Regions from separate parts of the Shewanella sp. VK101 genome, predicted to be linked through region 3. Evidence: predicted binding sites of a transcription regulator. Region 3 holds the regulator's gene; each other region holds the start of a gene.

Region 1 (7,431 bases), 1.0 Mb from region 3:
CTTACGCAGTTCAAACACGGTTCTGCGAGTCACCACTTCACGGCGGTGCAGAATAAAGGCTTCCAGCATCTCCTTAAGGTTAAACAACTTGGGCTGACCATTGGTCAGGGCCACCATGTTGATACCAAAAGAAGTTTGCATCTGGGTCTGGGCATAGAGGTTGTTGAGTACCACCTCGGCCACTTCGCCGCGCTTGACCTCAACGACAATGCGCATACCGTCTTTATCTGACTCGTCGCGCAGGCCGCTGATGCCTTCAATTTTCTTGTCTTTTACCAGCTCTGCGATCTTTTCAATCAGACGAGCCTTATTCACCTGGTATGGGATCTCGGTAACAATGATCCGCTCGCGGCCATTGTCTTCGGTTTCCACCTCGGCACGGGCGCGCATAATCGCCTTGCCGCGGCCGGTACGGTACGCTTCCTCTATGCCTTTCTTGCCATTGATAATGGCAGCAGTCGGGAAATCCGGACCCGGGATATAATCCATCAGCTGTTCGATAGACAGCTCAGGTTCTTCGATAAGTGCCAAACAGCCTTTAACCACTTCGGTCAGGTTGTGCGGCGGAATATTGGTGGCCATACCCACGGCGATACCGGAGGAGCCGTTGACCAGCAGGTTGGGGATCCGAGTCGGCAACACGGCCGGGATCATTTCTGTGCCGTCGTAGTTGGGGACATAATCGACGGTTTCTTTCTCAAGGTCAGCCAGCAGTTGATGCGCCAGCTTTTCCATACGAATTTCGGTATAACGCATGGCCGCCGCGGCATCGCCGTCGATGGAACCGAAGTTACCTTGGCCATCCACCAAGGTGTAACGCAGTGAGAAAGGCTGTGCCATCCGCACTATGGTGTCGTATACGGCGCTATCACCATGAGGGTGATACTTACCTATCACGTCACCGACAACACGTGCCGACTTCTTATAGGGTTTATTCCAATCGTTTTTCAGCTCGTTCATCGCAAAGAGTACGCGGCGATGCACCGGCTTGAGGCCGTCGCGTACGTCTGGCAATGCCCGCCCGACGATAACGCTCATGGCGTAATCCAGATAGGAGTTCTTTAGTTCGTCTTCAATATTTATTGGCGAAATTGATAAAGCCAGATCAGTCATAAACTGCTCGATCCCCTTAAATTAGCTGACAACTTGTAATCCGTGTCATTGTCGAGCCCAACAAACGTGATTTGGCATTCTAACACAGTTATTTAATGTCGGAAGTCCTTAAAGCCGCCTTTGCAGCCAAAAACGCCAAGGGCATGATACAAGTCGCGAGCGGGGGCAGATATCACCGTCATAGACATGAGTTCCGTTGCTGTTTTTATCATCAAAAACCGAATCTTGCCGATATTTTGTGCAGCTTTTGGCCTTTAGTGCTATCGATCACATTGAGGCGCCAATTTATGCTGCCCTTCCCTATGGCTTATATGGTTATAATGGGCACATCTTTATTATTGCTGTTTCAGGTCTGAATATGTCTTCTCAACCCAATGTCGACCCTCAGGAAATTGCCAAGTTTGAAAGTATGGCCGCCAGTTGGTGGGATCCTGCCGGTGAATTCAAGCCACTGCATGAACTCAACCCCCTGCGCCTTAATTATATAGACGCTCAATCCGGCGGTATCTTTGACAAGCAGGTACTGGATGTCGGCTGCGGCGGTGGCATTCTGTCCGAGAGCATGGCCCGCATTGGCGCCAAGGTCACCGGGTTGGATATGGGTTTTGAGCCGTTGGAAGTCGCCAGGCTGCATGCACTGGAAGCCGGCGTCAGCATAGACTACCTGCAGGAAACCGCCGAAGTGCATGCCCAGAATCATCAGGGGCATTACGACACTGTTACCTGTATGGAGATGCTCGAGCATGTACCGGATCCGCAATCTGTGATCCAGGCTTGTTGCGATATGGTCAAGCCCGGAGGTTGGGTGTTCTTCTCCACCATTAACCGCAACATCATGTCCTGGGTGCAAACCATACTCGGTGCCGAGTATGTGCTGAAAATGCTGCCGGCAGGTACCCATGACCACAGTAAGTTTATCCGCCCATCCGAATTAATTGCCATGGCAGAAAACACCGAACTATTGTGCCGTGACGCGCTGGGCATCAAATACAACCCCTTGAGTGGCGTATTCAGTTACACCAAGAGCGTTGAAGTCAACTATATGATTGCCTGCCAACGCCAGGACTGATGCCATGACGCCTAAGCTGCCGTTTCAAGGGATTCTGTTCGACTTGGACGGGACTCTGGTGGATACCGCCGAGGACCTGACCGAAGCACTGGCCTTGGCCCTTGCATCCCATGGGGTATCGATAGAGGATAAGCGCAAACTTCTTCGCACTCTGGCCTCTCACGGCTCGCTTGCCATGGTGCAAGCCGCCGTGCCCCAAGCCTCAGCCGAGGAACAGGAGCATCTCCGGCAAGCGATGCTCAGGGAATATGATGCGGTTAACGGCCAAAAAGCCTGTTTGTTTGAAGGCATAGAAGCCTTGCTGGACAGTGCCCTATCAAGAGCCTTACCGCTGGGGATTGTCACCAATAAACCGGCGCGTTTTACCCGGCCCTTGTTAGAGCGCATGGGGCTGCTTAAGCGCTTTGATGCTGTGGTCAGTGCCGATACAACCCTCTATCGTAAGCCCCACCCAGCCCCTATGTTGCTGGCTGCTCAGCAGCTTAACTGCGCTCCCGAACGTATTCTCTATCTTGGCGATGCCGAGCGCGACATAGCAGCGGCGCAGGCGGTGAATATGCCCTCTGCCATCGCCATGTGGGGATATCTGGCGGCCGAGGATAAACCGGCGGAATGGGGTGCCGATTGGCAGTTAAATCATCCACAGGCAGTGATGTCGCTGCCATTGTGGTAACAAAGTAAGACAAGCGCTAAATTGGCACTGTTTTCCTGAGTAGACAAGACCTTAAAGAAAATCGCAGTCCGGATACTGCTTTAACCGACCGGATCTGCGCGGGATCGCGGATCGCTGCTTATTTTAGCAGTCGATCACCTTGAGTGAGATCGCTTGAATTTTGACCATAACGACTGTGCACCAGCAATGATGCCGCTTTGCGGAATCGGCCAGTCAATATCCTCAAGATATCCACAAGATATACCCAAAACTCAGGCTTGCAAAAAGTGCCATACCTCACTATCTTGTTATCCAAGATATAGAAAAACACCATATCTTGTGTATCGGTAGCAATCAGACATACTAGTCTTGCACTGGAAACTCCCGGTTAACAGAGCCCACTCGGGCCGCCGTCGTTAACTGTTCGGTTGATTGTTTTACAAGGGAAGGTTTAATGACGCCGTCGCGTCATTTCACAGATATTACAACCAAGGCCTATCTTCAATGAATAGCACTATGACAGTTACCAAACGCAGTGGCGCACGCGAGACGATAGATCTCGATAAGATCCACCGCGTTATCACCTGGGCAGCCAAAGGATTAAACAACGTCTCGGTTTCCGAGGTGGAGTTGCGTTCTCACCTGCAGTTTTTCGATGGCATCCCCACCGAGGCCATCCATGAAACCATTATCAAGGCTGCCGCCGACCTGATCTCTCCCGACTCTCCGGACTATCAGTTCCTGGCCGCTCGCCTTGCTGTTTTTCATTTGCGTAAGAAGGCCTTTGGTCAGTTTGAGCCGCCAAAACTGTACGATCATGTCAGCAAGTTGGTCGCCATGGGCAAGTACGACAAGCATGTGCTGGAAGACTACAGCCGTGAAGAGCTGGATGTGCTCGACAGCTATATCGACCATTGGCGCGATATGAACTTCTCCTATGCCGCCGTCAAACAGCTGGAAGGCAAGTATCTAGTGCAAAACCGTGTGACTCATGAAGTCTACGAAAGTGCCCAGTTCCTCTATATTCTGGTGGCCGCTTGCTTGTTTGCCCGTTATCCGAAGGAAACCCGGCTGCAGTATGTCAAAGACTTCTATGATGCGGTCTCTACCTTCAAGATCTCTTTGCCGACCCCTATCATGTCCGGTGTGCGTACGCCGACCCGTCAGTTCAGCTCTTGCGTGTTGATCGAGTGTGACGACAGCCTGGATTCCATCAATGCCACGGCCTCTTCCATCGTCAAGTATGTCAGTCAGAGAGCCGGTATCGGTGTGAATGCCGGCCGCATTCGCGCTCTGGGAAGCCCTATTCGTGGTGGTGAAGCCTTCCACACAGGTTGTTTGCCTTTCTACAAGTATTTCCAGACTGCGGTTAAATCCTGCTCCCAGGGCGGCGTTCGCGGCGGTGCTGCAACTCTGTTCTACCCTATCTGGCACCTGGAAGTTGAATCGCTGCTGGTACTGAAAAATAACCGTGGTGTTGAAGACAACCGTATCCGTCACCTGGACTACGGCGTACAGATCAACAAGCTGATGTATCAGCGGATGATCAAAGGTGAGAACATCACCCTGTTCAGCCCATCGGACGTTCCCGGCTTATATGACGCCTTCTTTGCCGATCAGGACGAGTTTGAGCGCCTGTATGTGAAATATGAGCAGGACCAGAGCATTCGCAAGAAGACCCTAAAAGCGGTCGAGCTCTTCTCGCTGATGATGCAGGAGCGTGCTTCTACCGGCCGTATCTATGTGCAGAACGTGGATCACTGTAACACCCACAGTCCGTTCAACGCCGAAGTAGCCCCAGTGCGTCAGTCTAACCTGTGTCTTGAGATTGCCCTGCCAACCAAGCCACTGAACAATATTGACGACCCAAATGGTGAAATCGCCCTTTGTACTCTGTCAGCGCTGAACCTGGGTGCGATAAAAGACTTGGGCGAACTGGAAGGCCTTGCCGATTTGGCTGTGCGCGCCCTGGATAACCTGCTGGACTACCAGGACTACCCTATTCCTTCTGCCAAGACGGCATCGATGAACCGCCGCACTCTGGGTATCGGGGTCATCAACTTCGCCAACTATCTTGCCAAGAACGGGGTGAAATACTCTGACGGCAGCGCCAACGGCCTGACCCACAGAACATTTGAAGCCATACAGTACTACCTGCTCAAGGCCTCGATGAATCTGGCCAAAGAGCTGGGTGCCTGCCCGCTGTTCCATGAGACCACTTATTCTCAGGGGATCATGCCGGTAGATACCTACAAGCGGGATCTGGACAAGATTTGTGATGAGCCGCTGCACCTGGATTGGGATGCTCTGCGTCACGATATCAAGCAGCATGGCCTGCGTAACTCGACTCTGTCGGCACTGATGCCATCCGAGACCTCTTCGCAGATCTCCAACGCCACCAATGGTATTGAGCCTCCACGCGGCCTTATCAGCGTCAAGGCCAGTAAAGATGGCCAGCTCAAGCAAGTGGTGCCCGATTACGAAGAACTCAAGGACAAGTACGAACTGCTGTGGCAGATGCCCGGCAACGACGGTTACCTGCAGTTGGTGGGTATTATGCAGAAGTTTGTCGATCAGGCGATTTCGGCCAATACCAACTATGACCCATCCAAGTTTGAAAGTAACAAGGTTCCGATGAAGCTGCTGCTCAAGGATCTGTTGACCGCCTACAAACTCGGGGTCAAGACCCTTTACTACCATAACACCCGTGATGGTGCTTCCGACAAATTCGATGACATTACCAGCATTGAGAAGGAAGACGACGGTTGTGCCGGCGGCGCCTGCAAGATTTAAGCAGGATTAAGTAACAAGTTCGGGGCCCAGGTGGCCCCGTTGTTTGGAAAGAGTAGATCATGGCTTATTCAATTTTTTGTCAAACCCCCAACGATGCCACCCGCGAACCTATGTTTCTCGGTCAGGCGGTTAACGTGGCCCGTTACGATCAACAGAAGTACGAAGTATTCGAGAAACTGATCGAAAAGCAGTTGTCTTTCTTCTGGCGCCCAGAAGAAGTGGATGTCAGCCGCGACAAAATCGATTTCGGCGCCCTGCCGGATCATGAAAAGCATATCTTCCTCTCCAACCTCAAGTACCAAACCCTGTTGGACTCGATTCAGGGCCGCAGCCCCAATGTGGCTTTCCTGCCACTGGTGTCCCTGCCTGAGCTGGAAACCTGGATTGAAACCTGGTCCTTCTCCGAGACCATTCACAGCCGTTCCTACACTCATATCATTCGCAATATTGTCAACGACCCATCCGTGGTGTTCGATGACATAGTGGTCAATGAGGAGATCCTAAAGCGCGCCGGCGATATTGCCGAGTATTATGACCGCCTTATCGAACTGACTCAGCTGTATCACCTGCATGGTGAAGGCAAGTTTGACGTCAACGGTCGCACGCTTGAAGTCACTACCCGCACCATCAAAAAAGCCCTCTATCTGTGCATGATATCGGTCAATGCGCTCGAAGCGATACGTTTTTACGTCAGCTTCGCCTGCTCCTTTGCCTTTGCCGAGCGCAAATTGATGGAAGGCAACGCCAAGATCATTCGCCTGATCGCCCGCGATGAAGCTTTGCACCTGAACTCGACCCAACACATTATCAACCTGATGCAGGGTGGCAAAGATGACCCTGAGATGGGTGAAATCGCCAAAGAGTGCCAACAGGAAGCTTACGATCTGTTCCTGCGCGCCGCCGAGCAGGAAAAGGCCTGGGCCAAGTACCTGTTCAAGGATGGCTCCATGATAGGCCTGAACGAAACCATTCTCTGTCAGTACGTGGAGTTCATTACCAATCAGAGAATGAAGGCGGTTAACCTGGGCGCACCATACAGCGAGCAGAGCGATCCCCTGCCCTGGATGAAAAACTGGCTGGAGAGCGATGCCGTACAGGTCGCGCCTCAGGAAGTGGAAGTATCATCCTACCTGGTCGGCCAGATAGATTCGGCTGTCGACGACGATGAGTTCTCCGACTTTGACCTTTAACAAAGCCCCTATCGTGCTGCTGCGCGGAGAGCCCCTGCTGCTGTATACCACAGAGCACAGGACTCTCCTGGCAGCGCTCGAAGCCCGTAAGGTGAGCATTTTTTCCGAGTGCCGCAGCGGGTTTTGCGGCGCCTGCAAGACCCGGGTGCGCAGTGGCGCGGTCACTTACCTGACCACGCCATTGGCCGAGTTACAGGCGGATGAATGTCTGCCCTGCTGCTGTGTGCCCACGGAAGATCTGGACTTGGATCTCTCCAGCGAAGGCGCCGACATGCCGCTGCTGCGGGTTAAACACTTGGCCTGACACAAGCGCAAAAAACACCGTCAATGGCAGATCTCCTACAGTTAAACAAGCGTTTTTTCGTTGTAAATCCTGCCTGGCTCCGGTACTCTGCCGGACTTATGAAATCAGACTCAAGTTATTCATTCAAAAGTCTTTATTGCGCTTTTGATCGTTACCCTCTGCCCAAAGGCGCTTCGACCCATATACGTTATATGGCGTCAACCCTGTTTGCCTTCCAGTCCCCTGGTATGCTCTATCTACAAGGTGATCCCCAGATGCCTTCCTGGCAGCAGGAAACCCTGTCACTCGGCAGCAATCCCTACGAGGTAAG
Region 2 (7,431 bases), 1.5 Mb from region 3:
CAGAAAGCCGCCGAGGAAGATACCTCGGATATGTCTGAAATTGACAAGAAGATTAAAGAGCTGCAGGACAAGCTCAAGGAGTTGCAGCAGCAGCTACAGCAACTGAATGGTGATGATTCTGAAGCGGCCGAGATAGAGCGTAAGTTGCTGCAGGATCAGATTGCCGCCGTCAGTGGTCAGTTGGTCGCCCTGCTCAACGAGAAAGCCCGCCAGGACAAGAACGCCGCCACTGAGGGCTGATGCCGCTCAGATGGGCATGCTGAACACCAGGCGCCAGATCTCCAGCCCATCACCACTACGGTAACTGATCCCCAATCTGTCTATGCCAAGCACTGGCTTGGCAAGGGCCAGGGTGGCCCCCAGCTCAACACTGCCGGACACCAAGGTATCCTGGTTGAGATCGCCGGCAAACTGTAACTGGTCAAAATACCAATAACCCAAAGCAAACACCCTGGGCTGCATCTGTAACCCCTGCCAGGACCAGTGATAAGGCAAGCCGATATCCACTCCGGTTTGCAATACGGAAAAGCTCTGGCTGATGCTGAACGCCCGTTCACTGTAGGCGGCAAATTTCAGTCGGGTCACCCACAGAGAATCTGCCTGCCACAGCTCAAAATGACGTAAGCCACTGATGCCGGCTGCCATGATGGCGACATTACCGCCTTGGTCGAAATTACTGCCAAAACCGAGATCGCCATAGGCCTCCATGCGCCAGTTTTCATCCAGACGCCAACGCTTTTCAAAGCCTGGGGTCACGGTCAGGGTACCAACACTGGAAGGCAATTCGAACTCACCGGCATCTTCAAGGCTATAGTTGAAAAAGCCTACAGAGATGGGCAGGCGCAGCAAGAACTCCGAGTCCTCACTCTGCTCCAGCGTAAAGTCCAGCGGTAAGCTGATGACGGTAGCATCCTGTTCGGACGCGCGATAGACCCCGCTGCCCAGATAGCTGCCAAAAGCATAGTGGGAGTTGTCCGGCGGCCGGGCGTGGCCGGGGGACTCTTGGGCAAGGATTGGGGCTGCAAGCAGCAAAAGCCCCAGGGAAGACACACTCAATAAACCAACTTGGGTTGATGCTTTCCCCGGTGACTTCATCTTTGCCGACTCAGTCCTGATGACCTTCGGTGAAATGATACTCAGACATCATATGGCCAAGCTCAGTAGACTTGGTCTTGAGGTAGGCTTCGTTGTAACGGTTTTTGCCCACCTGCAGCGGCACCCGCTCGACAACTTCCATGCCGACATCTTTCATCGCCTGCACCTTGCGCGGATTATTGGTCATCAACCTAACCTTGTGAACGCCAATTTTTTCCAGCATGGGCGCAATCATATCGTACTTGCGCATATCGGCCGGAAAGCCCAGACGCTCGTTGGCTTCCACTGTATTGGCGCCATCGTCCTGCAACTCGTAGGCTCGAATTTTGTTCAACAGCCCTATGCCACGACCTTCCTGACGCAGGTAGAGAATAAAGCCCTGACCGGCTTCGGCGACATTTTGCATCGCGGTCTGCAGTTGAAAGCCGCAGTCGCAGCGCAGGCTGAACAGGGCATCTCCGGTGAGACATTCCGAATGGATCCGTCCCAGCATGGGTTTATCGGCTTGGAGCTCACCAAAAGTCAGCGCCACGTGCTCTTTACCGGTTTCGGTATCCTCGAAACCATGCATGGCAAACACCCCCCAAGGGGTTGGCAATTTGGCGGTGGCGATAAATTTAATAGACATGAATTAACCTTAACGACTGCTCTCATTCCCTGAGACGGTTAACATCCCTCAAAATCAAGATAATAGTGAAGCGTGCTCAGTACTCAGGCCGGTCATTTTATGCGTTTTTACCACCGACCGGAATACCCAAGTAAATTCATTGGTTATTATCTGCTGTCACGGCGGCAGTTAAAATGCCTTGGGTGCAAACCCGGTAACGGCAGTAATACCCATTTCTCTGCCCAGCGCTGTCATGGGATGCACAACGACCAAACCCCGGACAGACTTCTTGAGTTTGCCCATGTCGGCCTGTTCGGCTTTGGTGAGTTCGCGGCTAAAAGGCAGATCGCGAATAGACTGTCCCTGCTTGCCAAGCTGCCGACTCTGCTGGCCCTTGATGGCTGCAATCCTCTTGTTGACGGCGGCGATTTCCCGCTGAAACTGGGCAATGATAGGACCATCGCCACGTTGCTCTGCGGCGGCCAATTTACGGCGATACTGATCCAGCTTATCGTTGAGCTGTTGCAGCTCCTGCTTCAAATTCATTCTGTTACCTTACAAAATCCCGGCACCCTGAGAATGGACGGCCTGGTTGCCGTAAATGTGCCGGACAGAAGTATAACAGCAACTCAAGCCCAGGTGACGGGGTTTTTTAGCAGGGAAAAGCAATTGTGTTAACCAGTTTTCACTTTTGTACTTACTGAGGGTCGTTGAGCAGATGTATCACCTGGTTGGCCGAACCACGAAACTTCAGCGACGGATCCGCTTGCTCCTGCACGAATTTGCCATCCACCAACACATGAATAAGCCCGAGCAATTCCCGCTGCGCCGGACTGAGTTCATCGAGACGATAACCAGTCCAGAGCCAGACATCCTTTCCAGGGCATTCGTCCCGCACCCGCAGCAGTAAGGCCTTGATGGCGTCAAGATTGCCCGGAAACAGTGGGTCACCACCTGAAAGTGACAAGCCCCTTCTCGGGATCCGGCTGTCATTGAGATCGGCAATGATCCTGTCAGACATCGCCTGGTCGAAAGGATGCCCGGAGCGGGGATCCCAGGTTGACTGGTTATAACAACCCCGGCACTGATGTTCACAACCGGAGACAAACAGGGTTACCCGGGTGCCCGGTCCATTGACCACATCCACGGGGTAATACTGATGATAGTTCATAGCTATATCCACAAGGCGCCCCGAGGGGCGCCTATAAAACAGTTTGTCGTTAAAGGTGCTTAACCCGACGTTTGACCTCTTCCTGCTTGCCATGGTTGAAGGGTCTGGCATCCGGGCTGCCGAGATAACCGCAAACCCTGCGGGTCACAGACACCCGACTGGGCTCATGGTTGCCACACTTGGGGCAGGTAAAGCCCTTGCTGGTACAGATAAACTCACCGGTAAAGCCACAGTCGTAACACTCATCTATTGGTGTGTTGGTTCCATAGTAAGGCACCCGGCTGTAGCTGTAGTCCCAGACATTCTCAAGCGCTTCCAGGTTGTGCTGCATATTCGGGTATTCGCCGTAGCAGATGAAACCACCATTGGCGAGCTCGGGATACGGCTGTTCGAAGTCGAGTTTGTCGTAAGGATTCACCTTCTTCTCCACATCCAGGTGGAAGCTGTTGGTGTAATAGCCCTTGTCGGTAACACCATCAACCAGGCCAAAGCTCTTGGCATCCAGCTTGGCAAAACGGCTGCACAGGCTCTCGCTCGGTGTACTGTAGAGGCTGAAACCATAACCGGTTTCCTCTTTCCAGCGCACTGTAGCCGCCTTGAGGTGAGCCACTATGGCAACTGCTTTCTGCCTCAATGTTTCATCGTCAAACACATGGGTGTCTGTACCATAGAGAGCATTGATTGTCTCATGCAGGCCTATATAGCCCAGAGAGATGGAAGCTCGGCCGTTTTTGAAGATTTCGGCAATGTTATCATCACCGCGCAGGCGCACTCCGCAAGCCCCTTCCATATAGAGAATGGGCGCCACTCTGGCCTTGACGTTGGCCAGACGTTCGATGCGGGTATCCAGCGCCTTGCGGGCCATCTCCAGCCTTTGATCCAAAATGCGATAAAACTCGGCTTCATCACCCTTGGCTTCCAGCGCCACCCTCGGCAAGTTCAGGCTGACTACGCCTAAGTTGTTGCGACCTTCATGCAGCAGCTCGCCGTTTTCCTCATAGGTGCCAAGGAAACTGCGACAACCCATAGGAGTCTTGAATGAGCCAGTAACCTTGACCACCTGCTCATAGTTGAGAATATCCGGATACATGCGGATGCTGGCACACTCGAGCGCCAACTGCTTGATGTCGTAGTTGCAGTCGCCGGCCTTATGGTTGATACCATCACGAATGGCAAACACCAACTTGGGGAAAACCGCTGTCTTGCGGTTCTTGCCAAGGCCTTCCATGCGGATCCGCAAAATAGACTCTTGGATCAGCCTCGACTCCCAGCTGGTACCCAAACCGAAACCGAAGGTAACAAAAGGCGTCTGACCATTGGCGGTATGCAGGGTATTGACCTCATATTCCAGCGACTGGAAGGCGTCGTGACACTCTTTCTTGGTCTGCTCTGTGGCAAACGCCTTGGCATCGGTAATCCCCCACTTGAGCGCCGTTTGATAATGCTTGTCGTAGCTCTTGGCCACAAAAGGGGCCAACACTTCATCTATGCGGTTGATTGTGGTGCCGCCATAAATATGGCTGGCGACCTGGGCGATGATCTGCGCGGTAACTGCGGTCGCAGTCGAGATGGATTTTGGTGTCTCAATCTCGGCATTGCCCATCTTAAACCCTTGGGTCAACATGCCACCGAGATCGATCAGCATACAGTTGAACATAGGGAAGAAAGGCGAATAGTCGAGATCGTGATAGTGGATCTCACCGGCCTCATGGGCGGCAACCACATCCTTGGGCAGGATATGATGTTTGGCATAATGTTTGGCGACAATACCGGCCAGGAGATCCCTCTGGGTGGGGATCACCTTGGAGTCTTTATTGGCATTTTCGTTGAGCAGGGTCGCGTTGCTCTGCTCGACCAGGCCGCGGATCTCCAGATTCAGCCGGCTGCTGGATTCACGGCAGATATCTCTGTCGTGACGATATTCAATGTAGCTACGGGCCACTTGTTTGTACGGCCCTTCCATCAACAGGTTTTCGACCCTGTCCTGCAACTCCTGGATATTGACCTCAGCCTTGTCGGTTACCGCCTGGGTGACCAGCGCTGCGACTGTGGCCGCATAGTCCACATCTTCTATACCGCAGTGGCTAGAGGCTGCCAGCACCGCATCCCTTATCCTTGTTTCGTCGAACTGAGTACGGCACCCGTCCCGCTTAATCACTACCGGCATTTCTCTAATCTCCATGTTGTTTATTTAACACCATATATAGTGGTGTTTTATTAACCAAGCACAATATGTAGAGAATTAAGCGACAAATCGCTCTTCAATACCATGATCTGGATCATGGTATTGAAGAGGATGAACAACACTATGGGATTAGTGCCGACGAGCACAACTTGTGGAGATTTTTCCCTTGACCGAGACCCAAACGGCCGCTAGTCAGTACCTCTTTGCCAAGGCCAGATAACTATTGATTTGCCCACTGCCCTGCTGCTGGCTGCCTATGGCTGCTGCGGTGCGCATCAGAGCGCTGACACCACTGAGCCGGGATAACAGTTGAGGATCTTGCAGTGCGGAATCGGCCTTGCCCGCTAGCTTGTTGCTGTTGTTCTCTGCGCTCTCGGCAGTTTGGTTTTCTCCCTTGAGCACGGCGTCCAACTGAGCTGCTACCTTGTTGGCCGCCAAAGAGCTCGATGGGGTATACATCATCCCCATATTGCCCATCAGGCTGTCCGCCCCCTTGAGTGCGTTGAGCAAAGGGCTTTGACTGGCCTGTTGTCTGAGCATACCAATCTGGCCTTGAATAAACTCCTTGAGGCTGGCGTTATCTTTGGTATCAACTCCCATCAGGCCGCTGCCCTGCAATCTGGCCATCTGGCTTTCAGACAACAGCCCTTCGTCGCCTAGGCGCGCCAGAAGCTTGGGTAAATCGGCACTGCTGAACTGACCTGAGCCGAAAAACTCCTTGGCCAACTCCTGCACCCGCGCGGCTCTTTTACCATCGTTGGAAAGGGATATGCTGTCCTGCCCTATGTTTGCCGAGGCAGAGCCCTGGCTCTTGCTGTCATTGACCGTTTCAGTGTCGACAACCGAGAGGCCGCTGCCGCTGGTAAGACGATTGTTGACGCCATAGGCATCGACCCCGGACAATCTGGGATCCACAGAGGAATGGATAGGCTGCATGTCAGTTTTCCGTCATATCGACGCCCAAGCGGTTGTTTTTAAGACAAGATTGTCATAAAAATTGTCAAAAAATCGCCCTTGAAGCGCCTTGATGCTGATGATGTGCTGACTATGCAGGAAGTGTGCCCATACCAAGCACTAACAAAAAAGCGCCTGTTTCAGAGACGCCCCAACGCCGCATCAATCAGATGCGAGGCCTGCTGCACCGCCTTCTCACCGGCGGCAATGGCTTCACTGGCACGGTGAAACTCCATAGTGCCTATGTCAGACACCTTTGGCACGATACAGATATCCGGTGGATCCCCCATCAAGCGCGCGCGCTTGTGGCGCTGCTCCAGAATATCCATCGACTGTGACATCACAGCCAACATGCCGGGTTCAGCCTTATTGCCGAGGGAGAACTTGTCGGTCAGGCCGGAAATATAATCCTTGCCCTTGGCCAACAGATCCATAAAACCGTTCTCGGAGGAATGCTCCACCACTTTGTTCTGTAATGAGTGCTCTTCACTATTGAGTGCCACCGGCAGTACCTGCAACTGTTCGCGCCTGTGACCATGCAGATCGACACCTATCACCAAACTGGCCCCCATGGCTCTGGCCACAGACACGGGAATGGGATTCACCACTGCGCCATCCACCAACCAACGATGGCCCTGACGCACCGGCGACATGATCCCCGGCATGGAGCAGGAAGCCCTGACGGCCTGGCGCAAGTCGCCCTGACGGAACCAGATCTCCTGCCCTGAGTAGAGGTCGGTCGACACCGCTGTAAAGGGATATTTGAGCTCCTCAATCAAGAGATCGCCGATGCGGTCCTGAATGGCATTGAACACCTTGTCACCACTGATGAGCCCGCCCCGGCCCCAACTGATATCCATCAATCCCAACACGTCCCAACTGGAAAAACTACGCACCCAGTCTTCCAGTTCTTCGAGGCGTTCATTGGCATAGGCAGCACCGACCAGGGCACCTATGGATGAACCTGCCACCTTGGCCGGATGCACCCCCATGGCTGCCAGACCTTTGAGCACTCCTATGTGGGCCCATCCTTTGGCGGCGCCACTTCCGAGGGCGATACCGATACAAGGGTTATGACTCTGCGCCATCCTTTCTCCTTAAAAAACTCCAAGCTATGCCATTCAGCCAAAGCAGCATACACCCGAAGCCTGAGCGGCTCCAGATTTTATCCGGCAGGCTTTCAGCCATGAGCTTGCGACCTTTTTAAGCAAAAGTCGCCGCTGTTTCGACACTCCTTTGACTAAATACATGCCCAGCGCCACAAAAGCCGTTATAATATGCGGTCGTTTTTATTGAGGAGTTTACCTTTGCATTTTTCCGATTTTTCGCTGGATCAGCGTCTGCTGCAAACCCTTAAGCATATGGGTATCGACGAGCCTACCGAAATTCAGCGTGAAGCGATTCCCGTAGCACTGGCCG
Region 3 (7,431 bases):
GAGAATATTGTCCAGATTGTGGGCATCCTGGGCCTGAATGATGGCTTCCAGTTCGCCTTGCTCCTTGGCCAGGGCGTCGAAGTCGGCATCCGGCTCGGCATAGGCCGCATAGACTTCATCCAGACGCTTGAGGGCGTTTTTGGCTTCGCTGACGGCTTCTTCTATGGTTTCCCGTACTGTCTTGTTGGGATCAAGCTGGGGCTCCTGGGGTAGGTAACCTATCTTGAGTCCCGGCATGGGACGGGCTTCACCTTCAATTTCTGTGTCCAGCCCTGCCATGATTTTCAACAGGGTGGATTTACCCGAGCCGTTGAGACCCAGGACACCAATTTTGGCGCCGGGGAAGAAACTCAATGAAATATCTTTGAGGATCTGCTTTTTGGGCGGCACTATTTTGCCGACCCTCAGCATGCTGTATACAAACTGAGCCATATTGTTTCTCTGTTGTCCTGAACTGAGTTTTCCTAAACTGGCGGCAGTTTACCAATTTGCCAGAGCTCCTGCCAGATGCGGCCGGATAGCGGCACCATTGTTCAGCAAATGAAACATAGTCATCTGCTGACACAAGGATTTTCATCATCCAGCGACTGGGATATTTGTCACACTCAGAGTAGAATACCGCGCAACCCTACCAATAAGATTTGCCAGCTGGAGTGACAGATGCTGAAGAAAAGTATGAACATTGCCGACTATGATCCTGAGCTGTTCAAGGCGATTGAGGATGAAACCCGTCGCCAGGAAGAGCACATTGAGCTGATCGCCTCCGAAAACTACACCAGCCCCAGAGTCATGGAAGCCCAGGGCTCACAACTGACCAACAAGTATGCCGAAGGTTATCCCGGCAAGCGTTACTACGGTGGTTGTGAGTATGTCGATGTGGTGGAGACTCTGGCAATTGAGCGTGCCAAGCAGCTGTTTGGCGCTACTTACGCCAACGTTCAGCCACACTCAGGTTCACAGGCCAACAGCGCGGTTTATATGGCGTTGCTGCAACCCGGCGATACCGTACTGGGGATGAACCTGGCTCACGGTGGTCACCTGACCCACGGCTCTCCGGTTAACTTTTCCGGCAAGCTGTACAACATCATCCCTTACGGTATCGACGAGTCCGGCAAGATTGACTACAGCGAACTCGAAACGCTGGCGCTGGAACACAAGCCCAAGATGATCATCGGCGGCTTCTCGGCCTACTCAGGCATAGTTGACTGGGCCAAGCTGCGCGAAATCGCCGACAAGATTGGCGCTTACCTGTTTGTCGATATGGCACACGTGGCCGGTCTTATCGCTGCCGGTGTTTATCCTAACCCTGTGCCGCACGCCCACGTGGTGACTTCGACCACTCACAAGACACTGGCCGGTCCCCGCGGTGGTGTGATTCTGTCGGCTGCCGACGATGAAGATCTGTACAAGAAGCTGAATTCCGCGGTATTCCCGGGCGGTCAGGGTGGTCCTCTGATGCACGTTATCGCCGGTAAAGCCGTGGCCTTCAAAGAAGCACTGGAGCCGGAGTTCAAAACCTATCAGCAGCAGGTGGTCAATAACGCCAAGGCCATGGTTGAGGTATTCCTCGAACGCGGTTACAAGATAGTTTCCGGCGGTACCAGCAACCATCTGATGCTGGTGGACCTGATTGGCCGTGAGCTGACCGGTAAAGAAGCCGACGCCGCTCTGGGCCGTGCCAATATCACAGTCAACAAGAACTCTGTGCCTAACGATCCCCGCTCACCCTTTGTGACCTCCGGGGTGCGTATCGGTACTCCGGCCATCACTCGCCGCGGTTTCAAGGAAGCCGAAGCCCGTGAACTGACCGGCTGGATCTGTGATGTGCTCGACAATGCTCACGATGACGCCGTTATCGAGCGTGTTAAGGGCCAGGTGCTGGAACTGTGCGCTCGCTTCCCTGTTTACGGTTAACCTTTTCAAGGGAATAGGATAAACTTCGATGGCCGCTGAATTCAGCGGCCATTTTTGTTTCTGCCATTTAGCAGCATCCGCTGCCGGCAACTGAGCACCAGGAGGCATAATGCATTGTCCATTTTGCAGTGCGACGGATACCAAGGTGATAGATTCCAGGCTGGTGGCAGACGGTCATCAGGTGCGCCGTCGCCGGGAATGTACTCTGTGTCATGAACGCTTTACCACCTTTGAAGGTGCCGAGCTTGTCATGCCCAGAGTGATCAAGCGCGATGGCAGCAGGCAACCGTTCGATGAGGACAAGCTGCGCGGCGGTATGCTGCGCGCCGCCGAGAAACGTCCGGTTTCCATGGATAAGATTGAAGAGGCGATCAGCAAGATTAAGTCTACCCTCAGAGCCACAGGCGAGCGGGAAGTGACCTCGGAAATGATCGGCAATCTGATGATGGATCATCTTATTGAGCTGGATAAGGTGGCCTATATTCGCTTTGCCTCTGTGTATCGTGCCTTTGAAGATGTGTCAGAGTTTGGTGAAGCGATTGCCAAGCTGGAGAAAAAATAGGCTGTCAGTCACAGCCAACTGTTAAGTAACGGAAACCCCCATGTGGTCCAATACTGATATCGCCATGATGAGCCGCGCCATAATGCTGGCTCGCCGTGGCCGTTATACAACCCGCCCCAACCCCAATGTCGGCTGCGTTATCATAGATGCCGATGGCAAGATTGTCGGCGAAGGCTGGCACCAGCGTGCCGGCGAGCCCCATGCCGAAGTTCATGCCCTGAAAATGGCCGCTGACAAGGCCCGCGGCGCTACTGCCTATGTCACCCTCGAACCCTGCAGTCACTATGGTCGCACGCCGCCCTGTGCCGAAGCCTTAATTAAACATGGCCTCAAGCGGGTGGTGGTGGCTATGACAGATCCCAACCCTCAGGTGGCCGGCCGAGGTATCGGTATGCTGCAGGAGGCCGGGATCCAGGTGCAGAGCGGTCTCTTGGCCGAGCAGGCCAGAGAGTTGAATCCGGGCTTTTTATCGCGGATGGAGCGAAATCGCCCTTGGGTCACCCTCAAACTGGCGGCGAGTCTCGATGGCAAGACGGCACTGGCCAACGGCGAGTCCAAGTGGATAACCGGCCCCGAGGCGCGCCGCGATGTGCAAAGGCTCAGGGCCCGCAGCTGCGCTCTGCTCACCGGCATTGAAACCGTATTGGCCGATGACCCCTCCCTGAATGTCCGGCACGCTGAGCTTGGCAGCCTGGGTGAAACCCTCAGCGAGCAACAGCTTATTCAACCGCTGCGAGTGATACTAGACAGCAACTGCCGTATGCCGCTCGATGCCAGGCTGTTGCAAATTGCCAGCCCGGTGCTCTTGGTCAGCTGCCGTCCCTATGAGGATGAATTCCTAGCCGCTTTGCCGCCTTATGTCACTACTTTGGTGCTGGCCGGTGAAGACAACAGAGTCGATATCGCGGCGCTGCTGCAACACCTGAACCAGAGCTGCAATGCGGTGTTGGTCGAAGCCGGGGCAACGCTTTGCGGCGCCTTTATTACCGCGGGGTTGGCCGATGAGATGCTGCTTTATCAAGCCCCGAAACTGCTTGGCGCCGCTGGCCGAAACCTGCTGGCCTTGCCAAACTATCAGCAGATAGCCGATACCCCGGCGATACGGGTAACTGATCAACGTAAGCTGGGCAATGATACCCGGCTTACTCTCAAGATAGGTGATTGAATGTTTACCGGAATAATTGAAGCTGTCGGTACAGTGCGGACGCTGGAGCGCCGTGGTGATGATATTCGTCTGACTGTGGCCAGCGGCAAGTTGGATCTCAGTGATGTGCGTCTGGGCGACAGCATTGCCACCAACGGCGTGTGTCTGACCGTGGTTGAACGCCTGGCGGAGGGTTATGTGGCCGATGTTTCGGCCGAAACTGTCAGTCTCACCGGCTTTGACCGCTACAGCGTCGGCACCAAAGTCAACCTGGAAAAGGCGGTCACGCCAAACACCCGCTTGGGTGGGCACTTGGTCAGTGGCCATGTGGATGGTATGGCGCGGGTCATCAGTGTGACTCCAAGGGGCAAGGCGCTGGAGTTTTGGCTCGAGGCACCCGCTGAGCTGGCCCGTTACATTGCCCATAAAGGCTCCATTACCGTCGATGGCGTCAGCCTCACGGTTAACGAAGTGGATGGCCGCAATTTCCGTCTCACCATAGTGCCGCATACCGCCAGTGAAACCACTCTGCTTGAGCTGCGCCCCGGCGATAAGGTCAATCTGGAGGTGGATCAGATAGCCCGCTATCTTGAGCGTCTGATGCAGCACAAAGAGGAAGCGCAGCCGAGCGAAGGTGTCACCCTGGCTATGCTCGCCAAGGCCGGCTTCATGCGCTAGATGTGCGCCAGCCCACTGGTTATCGCGCGCTAACAGGTTAGAATTCATTGATTACACAGAACAAGAGATAAAGGTCTTACAATGGCGCTACACAGTATCGAAGAGATCATCGAGGATATTCGTCAGGGCAAAATGGTTATCCTGATGGACGATGAGGACAGAGAAAATGAGGGCGACCTCATCATGGCGGCGGAGAAAGTTACCCCGGAAGCGATCAACTTCATGGCTCGCTTCGGCCGTGGTCTTATCTGCCAAACCATGACCAAGGCTCGCTGCCAGCAGCTGAATCTGCCGCTGATGGTCAGCAATAACAACGCCCAGTTTTCGACCAACTTCACCGTCTCCATCGAGGCCGCTGAAGGGGTGACCACAGGTATTAGCGCCCATGACCGCGCCGTGACAGTACAGGCGGCTGTGGCTAAAAATGCCACGCCGTCCGACATAGTTCAGCCCGGGCATATCTTCCCTTTGATGGCGCAGGATGGCGGAGTGCTGGTGCGCGCCGGTCATACCGAAGCCGGTTGCGATCTGGCGCGTTTGGCCGGTTTGGAACCTTCGGCTGTGATCGTGGAGATCCTTAACGAGGATGGCACCATGGCGCGCCGTCCGGATCTGGAAGTGTTCGCCAAGGAGCACGGCGTTAAGATGGGCACCATTGCCGATCTGATCAATTACCGCAATAACACAGAAACCACAGTGGTGCGTGAGGCCAGGTGCAAGCTGCCTACCCGTTTCGGTGAGTTTGAGCTACACACCTTTCGCGACACCATAGATAATCAACTGCACTTTGCCATGGTCAAGGGCGAGATTGTTGACAATATTCTGGTGCGGGTACACCTGCAAAACACCATTAATGACCTGCTGTTCTCTGAGCGCGATGAAGTGCGCAGCTGGCCGCTTGAGCAAGCCATGGCGCGGATTGCCGCCGATGGTGGCGTGCTGTTGCTGCTGGGTAACCAGGAGCCTAACGAGAGCATTATCGCCAAGGTCAAGGCTTTCGAAGCCGAAGACAAGGGTGAAGTGCCGGTGACCGCCAAATGGCAGGGAACCTCCCAAAGGGTTGGCGTAGGCTCACAGATTCTGGCGACGCTTGGTGTCAACAAAATGCGCCTGCTCAGCTCGCCCAAGCGTTATCACTCTTTGGGGGGCTTTGGTCTGGAAGTCACTGAGTATATTCCCGGCGAATGAGCCGACCAAATTAATTAACCATTTCCGAATAATTGCATAGGGCGAAGGGGTAAATTGCGTGCTATCATAGCGCCACTTTTTGCCCCCGGCCGGGTGCTTTAGCTAAGTTAGGTAAGATAATGAACATAGTTCAAGGTAATATCGAAGCAAAAAACGCCAAAGTCGCGATCGTTGTATCCCGTTTCAACAGCTTTGTGGTTGAAAGTCTGCTGGAGGGTGCCGTAGACACTCTTAAGCGTTTCGGTCAGGTAAGTGAAGACAACATCACTGTGGTACGCGTACCTGGTGCTTTCGAGCTGCCTTTGGCCGCCCGTCGTGTTGCCGCCAGTGGCAAGTTCGACGGTATCATCGCCCTGGGGGCAGTGATCCGTGGTGGTACACCACACTTTGATTTCGTTGCAGGTGAATGCAACAAGGGTCTGGCTCAAGTGGGTCTGGAATTCGATATCCCGGTCTCTTTCGGGGTACTGACCACAGACACTATCGAACAGGCCATTGAGCGTTCCGGCACCAAGGCTGGCAACAAAGGCGGCGAAGCTGCCCTGGGTCTGCTGGAAATGGTGAACGTGCTGCAACAACTTGAGCAACAGCTGTAATACAGGAAAAAGCATGAAGCCTTCAGAGCGCCGCAGAGCCCGCCGTTTAGCGGTTCAAGCCATCTATTCATGGCAACTGAGCGGGAACAATATTGCCGATGTGGAGCACGAGTTTCTGACCGAGCAAAACATAGACGGCGTGGATGTCGCCTACTTCCGTGAACTGTTCACCGGAGCGGCAACCAAAAAGGCTCAACTGGACGAGTTAATTGCCCCCCATCTGGATCAGCGTCCCATGGAGGAGGTGGATCCTGTGGAGAAGGCTATTTTGCGTTTGGCGGCTTACGAGCTGACTTTCCGCAAGGATACGCCTTACAAAGTGGTGATCAACGAGGCTATCGAGTTGGCCAAGGCGTTCGGCGCCGAGGACAGCCACAAGTTTGTCAATGGCATATTGGACAAGCTGGTAGCTCGTCGCTGAACCAGAAAGAAATTAGACAAACGGTATCGTAAGATACCGTTTTTTCATTGGAAAACCGGGAGGCTGCGAACTTGTGGCCAAGTCAACAGTGAAAGAATTTCAACTTATCGAGCGCTATTTTCATGGTCGTGGCCAAGCGCGCAAAGATGTCCGCCTCGGCATAGGTGACGATTGTGCCCTGGTGCACCCCGCCGAACACAAATCCATTGCCATCTCCTGCGATACCTTGGTGGAAAATGTTCATTTCTTGCCGGACATGCCGGCCCAGGCATTGGGCTACAAGGCGTTGGCGGTTAACCTATCCGATCTTGCTGCCATGGGGGCCGAGCCCGCATGGATGACCCTGGCACTGACCATGCCCAGTGTCGATGAAACCTGGCTGGAGCAATTCAGTGCAGGTTTATTTGAAGCGGCTGATTACTATGGTATTTCTCTGGTCGGAGGCGATACCACCCGCGGCCCGAGAGCCATCAATATCACGGTTCATGGCCAAGTGCCGGAAGGCAAGGCGCTCACCCGTAGCGGTGCCCGCGCCGGTGATTGGATTTATGTCACAGGTTCCCTGGGGGATTCTGCCCTGGGGCTGGATATCATCCGCGGTGAATTGAAGGCGAGGGCAGAGCACAAGGAATATCTGGTTAACCGCCATTATCATCCCTCCCCCAGAGTTCTGGCCGGTCAATCGCTCAGAGGCTTGGCATCGAGCGCCATAGATCTCTCTGATGGCTTGCTGTCGGATATCAAGCATATCCTCAAGGCATCGGCCGTCGGTGCGGTTATTGAAGTGGATAAGCTGCCGCTGTCCCAGGCGATGAAAGATACTGTCACAGCGGATGCGGCACTCGACTATGCCCTCTGTGGCGGTGAAGACTATGAGTTGCTGTTCACTGTGCCGGAAGCGCAGCGCGGCGCGCTGGAAACCGCCTTG

The links. The regulator NrdR, encoded in region 3, represses ribonucleotide reductase genes. The targets are predictions, from matches to a motif close to AAACACNANATNTNGTGTTT.
Region 1: the regulator NrdR is predicted to act here: its motif matches at 3,160-3,179, upstream of nrdA (class 1a ribonucleoside-diphosphate reductase subunit alpha).
Region 2: the regulator NrdR is predicted to act here: its motif matches at 5,066-5,085, upstream of nrdD (anaerobic ribonucleoside-triphosphate reductase).

The regions. Positions count from the first base shown of each region.
Region 1 covers NZ_CM151402.1:2,361,543-2,368,973, forward strand. The annotation lists gene gyrA (DNA topoisomerase (ATP-hydrolyzing) subunit A) at 1-1,113, opposite strand, end outside; gene ubiG (bifunctional 2-polyprenyl-6-hydroxyphenol methylase/3-demethylubiquinol 3-O-methyltransferase UbiG) at 1,472-2,182, shown strand; gene ACSHSR_RS10775 (HAD family hydrolase) at 2,187-2,855, shown strand; gene nrdA (class 1a ribonucleoside-diphosphate reductase subunit alpha) at 3,339-5,627, shown strand; gene nrdB (class Ia ribonucleoside-diphosphate reductase subunit beta) at 5,687-6,817, shown strand; gene yfaE (class I ribonucleotide reductase maintenance protein YfaE) at 6,792-7,121, shown strand; gene ACSHSR_RS10795 (glycosyltransferase family 4 protein) at 7,220-7,431, shown strand, end outside.
Region 2 covers NZ_CM151402.1:1,850,140-1,857,570, reverse strand. The annotation lists gene ACSHSR_RS08390 (hypothetical protein) at 1-240, shown strand, start outside; gene ACSHSR_RS08385 (hypothetical protein) at 247-1,095, opposite strand; gene ribA (GTP cyclohydrolase II) at 1,106-1,723, opposite strand; gene ACSHSR_RS08375 (YibL family ribosome-associated protein) at 1,892-2,248, opposite strand; gene nrdG (anaerobic ribonucleoside-triphosphate reductase-activating protein) at 2,400-2,873, opposite strand; gene nrdD (anaerobic ribonucleoside-triphosphate reductase) at 2,923-5,040, opposite strand; gene ACSHSR_RS08360 (hypothetical protein) at 5,251-5,994, opposite strand; gene rssA (patatin-like phospholipase RssA) at 6,153-7,100, opposite strand; gene ACSHSR_RS08350 (DEAD/DEAH box helicase) at 7,320-7,431, shown strand, end outside.
Region 3 covers NZ_CM151402.1:3,379,061-3,386,491, reverse strand. The annotation lists gene ettA (energy-dependent translational throttle protein EttA) at 1-432, opposite strand, end outside; gene glyA (serine hydroxymethyltransferase) at 661-1,914, shown strand; gene nrdR (transcriptional regulator NrdR) at 2,024-2,476, shown strand; gene ribD (bifunctional diaminohydroxyphosphoribosylaminopyrimidine deaminase/5-amino-6-(5-phosphoribosylamino)uracil reductase RibD) at 2,517-3,641, shown strand; gene ACSHSR_RS15045 (riboflavin synthase) at 3,642-4,298, shown strand; gene ribBA (bifunctional 3,4-dihydroxy-2-butanone-4-phosphate synthase/GTP cyclohydrolase II) at 4,380-5,486, shown strand; gene ribH (6,7-dimethyl-8-ribityllumazine synthase) at 5,606-6,082, shown strand; gene nusB (transcription antitermination factor NusB) at 6,096-6,503, shown strand; gene thiL (thiamine-phosphate kinase) at 6,592-7,431, shown strand, end outside.